Regions from separate parts of the Sorangium sp. So ce693 genome, predicted to be linked through region 1. Evidence: riboswitches for the same ligand, from Rfam matches in the RefSeq annotation. Region 1 holds a riboswitch; the other holds the start of a gene.

Region 1 (4,327 bases):
ACGGCGCCGGCCGAGCGCGCGGCAGCGCCGGGGCGTGTGAACCCGCCGCGGAGCGCGGCGGCGCTCCACGCGCTGTCGGCCGCGCGCTGGAGCACGCCGGCGAAGCGCCGCGTCAGCGCGAGCAGCTCGACGAGGGCCGCGGGGACGCCGAGCCCGGCGAGCGCCGCCTCGATCTCGGCGGGCGCGGCGGCGCCGGCGAGCCACCGGAGCACCGCGGCCGCCGCGAGGACGCGCGCGCCGATGGCCACGGCGCGGCGGGCCCCCTCGGCCGTGATCGCGTCGACAGGGAACGGCGCGCCGGGGAAAAGCGGCGCCCCCGGCGTGAGCGCGAGCGCCAGCGCCGCCGCGACCGCGCCGATCCATGCGGCGGGCGCGGCGGCGCGGAGGACGGCGCGCGCCGGCGTGCCCTGGAGGCGGAGGGCCGCGCACGCGAGGAGGAGCAGCGCGGCCGGTGTGACGGGCGAGCGCGCGCCCGCGGCGACGCAGCACGCAGCCACGGCGGCCCCGAGGCGGAGCCGGGCGTCCACGTCGCGGAGCCGCGCGGGGGGATCAGTCCGCACGCAGGCCTTCGCCGCCGGCCTTGCCCGCGGGCGCGTCCGCGCGCTCGACGAAGAGCACGCGCGAAAAGTAGCCGAGGGCGAAGCCGGCGAGGAGCCCGGCCCAGAGGAACGCGAACAGCAGGAGGTCGCCCTCGAGGCCCGCGAACAGCGGCCCCGTCTCGTGGCGCCCTGCGTCCTCGGCGACGCGGCGGACCACGGCCTCGTCGACGCCGTCCCAGGACGCGTTGCGGCAGGCGGCGAGCCAGAGGGCAGCGGCGAGCTGGAGCGCGCGCTCGCAGGCCACGCACGCGCGCCGCGCGAGCAGCGCTGACATCGGGCGCTGTCCGAGCCGCCGCGTCACGATGCCCCCGGGGCGAGCCGGACGACCTGGAGCCGGTCCAGGATGTCGGGCCGCCGGGTGCGCAGGAAGGCGAGCGCCCCCGCGGTCATGACGCCCTCGAGCAGGCCGAGCGGCAGCTGGGTGGGGACGAAGGCGAGGGCGACGCCCGTGAACATGGAGGTCACCGATCCCTCGCCCGAGAGCCCGAGCGCGAGCGCGAGCGCCGTGGTGGCGTACGTCGCCCAGTCCGACGTCACGCCCGCCAGGAAGCCCGCGACCCAGAGGTTCGCGCCGCAGCGCCGCGCGAGATGAAAGACGAAGTATCCGGTGAAGGCGCCCGCGATGCCCATCGACGCGACGTCGGCGCCGAGCGTGGTGAGGCCGCCGTGCGCGAGGAAGAGGGCCTGGATAAGGAGCGCCACCACGGTGACGAGGACGGTCATCCAGGGGCCGATGAGCACCGCCGCGAGCCCTGTGCCGCACGGGTGGGAGCAGGTCCCGGCGGTCGGCACCGGCACGGGCATGCATGAGATCGCGAAGACGGCGGCGGCGATGAGGCCGACGAACGGCTTGTAGAAGGCGTCCTGCCGGGTGCGGCGCCGGAGCAGGTGGAGGGCGATCGCGACGAAGGGCAGGGCGAGCGCGTTCCAGGCGGCGCACCAGCCGAGCGGCAGGACGCCTTCCGCGAGGTGCATCGCGGCCGCGGGCCGGGGCGCGAGGAGCGTCCCCAGGGACACGGCGGCGATCGACACAACGCGGCCGTGAAGACCGATTTCGGCGCTCCGGGTGAAGTCCGCACCCGAACGCCACGAAGACGTGCGCAAGCTGCACCTCGTGGGAGGCTCGGGTAGGTCTCCCGGCTCATGGGTTCAGGGAGCTGATCGAGCTCCCAGCGCTGCGTCCACCTTCCCAGGCCTCGTCCAATGAGGCCCAGTGGTCTTCGGAGGCAGCTCCCCACTCACGGTGGCGGGACCGCGCCGGTTTTGCACCGGCTTCCCTGTTATGCCCCGGAGGGCACCCGAGGAATGGATTGTCAGGCCGGTGCTCGGTAATCCCGTTTCGTGTCCGGCGTCAAGGACGTCGCGCCCCGATCGCGGCGGAGGTGCCCAGCGGACGCTGCACGGGGCCTCGCGTGTCAGACGAGCTCACCGTTGAGCGCGCGGGCTCCGCCTTGCGCGCGTTGGCCCGCGCGTCCTGGCGACACGATCGCGCGAGCCGGGCGAGCACCCCGCAGCCGGGCGAGCACCCCGGGTGCGCGAACCGGGCGAACCGGGGTGCGCGAACCGGGCGAACCGGGGTGCGCAGACCGGGCGAACCCGGGTGCCTCGACCCGGTGCATCGATCTGGGGCGCGCGCTTCCACCTGGCGCGCTCCGGCCCGCCGCTGCACGCCGCGAGCTCCCTCGTCTACGGCGTCGGTGCGGCGGTGATGCCTGGGCTGGTGGCCACCCCGCCCTCGGGGGGCGCTGCAGCGGCGCACGAGGCCATCGCTGCCGAGGCGCGCCGTGCGCCTGTCGGGGCCCCCATCCAGCAGACAGGCGCGCGCCGACGAGCGATCCAGGCCCTGTCATGCAATGGCCGAGGTCGAGAAATTGACCCAGACGCATCAGGCGAAGAGTCGTCGAGCACACGTCGTGAAATATGTCCCCCTTAGATAAAACCTGTTTACTTTGTGGCCATGCGGGCGCTGCGCGTATCGCGGCCTGCGCGCAAGCAGGGGCTCTCGTGTGCTTGAACACAGGCGCCGGCGCGTTCCTTCCGCAGTGTGCTTTGTTCGTCCTGGCTCTTTACTCGGGAGCAGGTGTCCGGTGTGCGGCCCGTCGCGTCGTGGCGTCTCTTATTGAAGAGGTGGGGGATCTCGTGTTCGCTCGTCTCGGAATGCGAAATGGACGCTGCGCTGAGCGCTGTCTCCGGTGGAGCGGTATGCCCGGCTCGAACGTGAATTCCTGCAGAGCTGGTGTGTGTGGGTCGCGCGCTCGCCTGGCTGCCTTCGCGTCTGGAGCGCTCTGCTCGCCCGGCGTGCAGGCGTTGCACTTTGTTATCGACAACGCGCTTGCGGATGCCACAATCTGACTACCGCATGCGCACCGGCGCGGACCCCCCAGCCCGGAGCGCATGCGGTTTTTCTTCTTAGCACCGTGGCGGACGTTCAGGACTCCGGCGCGGTTTTCCTGCCGCGGTCATTCTGGGTCCCCCTCCAGCGTGATGCGCGGTATTTTTTTGCCCTCGGGCGCGCGGTTCGCGCCTTCCGAGGTTTCACTTGCCGGTGAACGTGGCCTGCGATTTCGCCAGGAACGCTTTCATTCCGAGCTGTTGATCTTCGCTGCCGAAGAGCGCCGCGAATGCCTGGGCTTCCAGCTCGTTGGCGGCGGCGAGGTCGAGGCTCTCGCCGCGCAGGAGGACGCGCTTGGCGGCGGCGACGGCGAGCGGGCCGCGCGAGGCGATCTTGAGGGCGGTCTCCTGGGCGCGCGCGAGGAGCTCGGTCGCCGGGAAGACGGCGTTGACGAGCCCGATCGACAGCGCCTGCTGCGCGGTGATCATGTCTCCTGAATAGACGAGCTCGCGCGCGCGTCCGGGCCCGACCCGTCGCAGCAGCCGCTGGGTCCCGCCGAACCCCGGGATGACGCCCAGGTTCACCTCGGGCTGGCCGAGTTTGGCGCCTTCGGCGGCGTAGATGAAGTCGCAGGCGAGGGCGAGCTCGCAGCCGCCGCCCAGCGCGAAGCCGTTGACGGCGGCGATCACGGGGAAGGGGGCAGTCTCGATGAGCTCGGCGAGCCGGTGTCCTGCGTCGGCGAACCGCTTCGCGGCGATGCTGTTCATCGTGGCCATTTCCGCGATGTCGGCGCCGGCGACGAACGCCTTGCCGGCGCCGGTCAGCACCGCCGCGCGCACCTCGTTGCCCTCGGCGGGCGTGAGGAGGTCGCGGAAGGCCGCCGTGAGCTCGCCGAGGACGGCGGGGTTCAGGGCGTTGAGTTTGTCGGGCCGCTGGATGGTCACGGTGGCGACGTGACCCGCGCGCTCGACGGCGACGAACTGGAGCGTACCGCGGGCCCCCGGCTGCTGTTCTTGAGCGGTCATGGCGCGTGGTTAGCAGCGCGCCGCGCCGGGGGGAAGCGCCTGCCGTCGCCTGCGAAGGCGTCATTCCGTGTCCTCTCGGGCCTGCTATGCTGAGCCCGTGGCCGAGCCGACGAGCGAGCGATTTCCAGACGACGTCACGCGCCTGTTCTGGGACACGGACCCGGACGCCATCGATCTGGAGCGGCACCGCGACTACGTCATGGAGCGGGTGATGAGCCGGGGCGGATGGGCGGCGATGCGGTGGCTGAGGCAGGCGTACTCGGCGGAGGCGCTCGCCGACTTTTTGCGCCGGAAGGGGCACCGGCTTGCTCCGCGGGAGCTTGCGTACTGGGCGGTCATCGCTGGCATCGATCTGCCGATCCCCCGTGGAG
Region 2 (4,327 bases), 1.0 Mb from region 1:
GTTCGCCACGCCGTGCTCTCCCTTCCTGTCCTGCTCTCCGCGTCCGCGAGCCGTCATCGCGGCGGCCGGCAGCGGCGAGTGACGAGCACAGCAATGACCCCATGAGCCGGCGCCGAGAGCGTCCGCCGGTGGCGGCGCAGGGCCGCCGCGACCCGCTGGAGCGGCTCGAGCGTGCCAAGGCGGACTCATCGATTGTGGAGCCATCGAGCGTGTCCAGCGCGAGCCACCCGACCTCGAGGACACCGCGATTGACGAGCGCTACGGCGCCCCAGCTCCCCGGCCAGCCGCAGCGTGGAGGGGCCATGACGGCGCCGTGGATGGGTCGAGAGCAGGGTTGTCGCGCATTCCTGCGGACCACCCGGCATGAGTGGAGTGGAACGCGCGGCGGGGACGGCGCGGACCGTCGGAGTCGACACCGCTTCAGGCGGCGATGCGCCTACTCCCAGTAAAGCGTCGCCCGCCCGATCGCCGTGAACGGCCACCCCGGCGAGTAGTGGATCCCGGTGACCGGGGCCGGCTCGTACGGCAGCCGCGACTCGCTCGCGAACTGGACCTCGCGCCACGTCGTGTCGAAGAGGTTCTGGATGTCCACGGCCACCTCGACGTGCTTCCACCGCAGCCCGGCGTTGGCGTCGACGACCGTGAACCCCTCGGCGGTGAGCGACTCGTCCTCGGTCGCGGGCCGCGCGCCGATCGCCTTGACCCGCAGCGCCGCGAACGGCGTGAACGCGCCGAACGTCGGGCGGACGCCGACGCCCGCGGTCAGCGTCCGGGTCGGCGCGAGGGCGACCGCGCTCGCGTTGCCGGCGTTCTCGCGGAAGCGCGCGCGGGTGAAGGTCGCGTCCACGTCCGCGAACAGCCAGCTCCCGAGGCGGTAGCGCCCGCCGATCTCGATCCCGTAGCGCCGCGTCTGCCCCGACGCCTCGGTCGCGCCCGCGTCGCCGCTCCACACAAGCTCCGAGTCCACGTCGAGGAGGAACCCGGCCCCGCTCAGCGACAGCCCGCGCAAGGGCGCGACCCGCACGCCGACCTCGTAGCCCGTCGCGGGCGTGATCAGCGTCGCCGCCCCCTCGCCCAGCACCGCGCCCTGCGCGTCGTTCGAGTGGAAGCCCCGCCCGAAGTGGGCGAAGAGATCGAGCCCCTCGACGGGCGACACGATCGCCGTGAGCTTCGGGAGCAGCTGCATCTGCCCCCGGGTGCCGCTCGCTCTGTTCCCCGTCCTCTCGAGGTCCTCGCCCGGGTCGTCCACGTTGACGTCGATCCACTGCCCACGCGCCCCGAGCACGACGCGGAGCCAGCGCCGGAGCCGGGCGTCCTGCTCGACGTAGACGCCGATCTGGCTCTCGTCGACGTGGGTCCTGCTCTTCTCCTCGATCCGCTCGCGCGCCTCGTCGTGGTGGAGGGATTTGTCGATCGCGTCCGCGCGGATCTGCGCGCCGAGCGAGGTCGTGAACCTCGCCCCGCCGATCTCGTATTGCCTGCGGAACCGGAGATCGGCGCCCCCGACGGTGCGGTCGTCGTTCTGCTCGATCTGGTCGCCGTGGACGGCGTCCTCGCTGAAGAACGTGAAGTTCGAGTACAGCGTGAAGCGGTAGCGAACGAGGTAGGCCAGCGCGCTCAGATCGGCGTCCCGCCACGCCGTCGAGTAGGCGAGGGACGCCATGTGCCGCTCGGTCGCCCCGCCCTCGGTCGGATCCACGGCGCCGAAATGGTCGATGCACGGCTGTCCGAACGCCGACGGCGGCGGGTTCAGCCCGCCCTGCTCGCCCTCGCCGCAGACGGCGCGCGCGGGGATCTGGCCGGAGCCGTGCCAGGTCGATCCATACGACATCCATGTCATCTGGACCTTCCCGGTGTCGCCGAGATCGTGCGTGGCCCGCAGGTACACATTGAAGCGCTTGAGCCGCTCCGGGCTCAGGAACGGCCCGTCGTTCCGGTAGATCTCCGCCGCGGCCACAGCGCGCCACGCGTCGCCGAGATCCGGCGAGGCGATGACGAGGCCGCGCTGGATACCGTACTGCCCCAGGCTGACCTGCGCGTAGCTCTCCTCGAGCTTCTCGGCGAAGCGCAGGTTGACGGCGCCCGCCGTACCGAAGTCGCCGATGCCGGCGTAATAAGGCCCCTTGTAGCCGTCGAGCCCTGTCACGAGCTCCGGGATCATGAAGTAGAGATCGGTGAAGCCGTGCCCGTGGCCGTGGCTGACCATGTTGACGGGCACGCCGTCGACGAAGAAGGCGACGTCGGTCCCGTGGTCCGCGTCGAACCCGCGGAGGAAGTACTGGTTCGCCTTGCCGCCGCCCGCGTGCTGCACGGCGAAGAGCCCGGGGACCGACTCGAGGATGTCGCCCGGCCGCAGCCTCGGCCTGAGCTCGAGCTCCCGGTGTCCGACGGAGACGCGCGACGCGGCCTCGCTGCCCGGCCTCTCCGCCTGGATCGTGACCTCGATCGCGGCGTCGCCCTCGGGCGCGCCCGCGCTGCCCGCCGGCGCCGCGGCGTCGCCCGCGGGCGTGCCCGCGCTGCCCGCCGGCGCCGCGGCGTCGCCCGCGGGCGTGCCCTCACCGGAGGGCTCTGCAGCGGCGGCCTCCGGCGGGGCAGCGGGCGCCTCGGGGGTGTCGCCCTCGGCGCGCGCGGGCCGCGCGGCGGCCAGCACCATGGATAACGCGGCGAGCAGATGAAATGGATGGCGGTGCCCGTGGCTCGTCGTGACCGTCTCGCGCAGCATTCGTGTCCTCCTTCGCTGCAATCGCGCGGAGCGGCTTCGGGCCGCTCGCGTCGAGCTCCGCGAGGACGAAATGGCTGGCCATCGCACGGTGCGCTGGACCGACCTCTCGCCCCCGCGGGCGACCGGAAGGCGACGCGGGGGCGGTTCGGTATCCGGGACGTGGCAGAGGCAGAGCTGCACCGGCTCGGACCTCACCGCCTCCCTCGAGGCTCCCAGGTCGAACCGGCGCCGGATGTCTCCCGCCGCCGGGCGCTGGCAGGTCTTCGGGCTCGCGAGCGCTCCGGCCTGGCCGGCTCCCTACTGTCCACCGCTTCCCAGCCCTCGTCGGGCCAGTGCTTGGGGTGGAGGTCGTTCTCGCTTACCGCTGCGGGGCAGCCCCGGAATTTCACCGGGTTCCCTCTTCGGCCCAGGCGAACGCCCGGGCACCAGCGCGGCGCGCACCCTATGGCCGCGCGCCTTCGGCTGTCAATCGCTACCGCTCCCCTCGCCCGCCCGGCGAGGGCTCGCCCGCGCCACGCGCGCGCCTCGCGCTCTCCATCCGAGCGCCTCCCTGCGCGGCTGCCGCGCCGCTGCCGTGCAGGCCGAACGTTCGGGCTCTAGCGAGGATGGGCTCGCTCCTCCGTGGGTCGCGTGCTACACGGCCGCCGCCGTATATGCCCCGTAACGATCTCCGCAATATCGCCATCGTCGCCCACGTCGACCACGGGAAGACGACCCTCGTCGATCACATGCTCCGCCAGTCGGGCGCCTTCCGAGAGAACGAGGTCGTGGCCGAGCGGGTCATGGACTCGAACGACCTCGAGCGGGAGCGCGGCATCACCATCCTCGCGAAGAACACGAGCATCCGGTACCGCGGGGTCAAGATCAACATCGTCGACACGCCCGGCCACTCCGACTTCGGCGGCGAGGTCGAGCGCACGCTCATGATGGCCGACGGGGCGCTCCTCCTCGTCGACGCCGCCGAGGGCCCGCTGCCGCAGACGCGCTTCGTGCTCTCGAAGTGCCTCCAGCGCGGCTTCCCGGTCATCGTGGTCATCAACAAGATCGACCGGAGCGACGCGCGCGCCCACGAGGTGCTCTCCGAGGTGTTCGACCTCTTCTGCGACCTCGAGGCGAGCGACGCGCAGATGGACTTCTCGACGCTCTACGCGATCGCGAAGTTCGGCCAGGCGAAGCGAGAGCTCGAGCACGAGGCGAAGGACCTCGAGCCGCTCTTCGAGACCATCCTCGAGCGGGTCCCCGGCCCCTCGGGCGACCCCGACGGTCCGCTCCAGGTCATCGTCTGCAACACGACGCACGACGAGTACGTGGGCCGGCTCGCGGTCGGCCGCGTGGTCCGCGGCACCGCCCGGTCCGGCGCCGACGTCGCGCTCCTCGCCGAGGGCGGGCAGTCGCGCGGCTACGTGAAGATGCTCTACGCCTACGAGGGGCTGAAGCGCGTCGCCGTCGAGAGCGCCGTCGCGGGCGAGGTGATCGCGATCGCCGGGATCGACGCGGTCACGATCGGCGACACGATCACGGATCCGGCGCACCCCGAGGCGCTGCCGCGGATCGTCGTCGAGGAGCCGACGATCAAGATGAAGATCGGCGTCAACACGTCGACGT

Evidence for each region. Region 1 has a riboswitch for cobalamin ahead of WMF14_RS01355 (energy-coupling factor ABC transporter permease). Riboswitches for the same ligand answer to the same signal wherever they lie in the genome.
Region 2: linked by a shared signal. The riboswitch ahead of WMF14_RS05165 (TonB-dependent receptor) and the one ahead of WMF14_RS01355 (energy-coupling factor ABC transporter permease) in region 1 are both predicted to bind cobalamin.

The regions. Positions count from the first base shown of each region.
Region 1 covers NZ_CP150347.1:351,534-355,860, forward strand. Annotated here, with positions in the region: gene WMF14_RS01345 (CbiQ family ECF transporter T component) at 1-560, opposite strand, end outside; gene WMF14_RS01350 (hypothetical protein) at 550-873, opposite strand; gene WMF14_RS01355 (energy-coupling factor ABC transporter permease) at 897-1,610, opposite strand; cobalamin riboswitch at 1,709-1,916, opposite strand; gene WMF14_RS01360 (enoyl-CoA hydratase/isomerase family protein) at 3,135-3,956, opposite strand; gene WMF14_RS01365 (DUF6922 domain-containing protein) at 4,054-4,327, shown strand, end outside.
Region 2 covers NZ_CP150347.1:1,381,520-1,385,846, reverse strand. Annotated here, with positions in the region: gene WMF14_RS05165 (TonB-dependent receptor) at 437-2,722, opposite strand; cobalamin riboswitch at 2,960-3,167, opposite strand; gene typA (translational GTPase TypA) at 3,328-4,327, shown strand, end outside.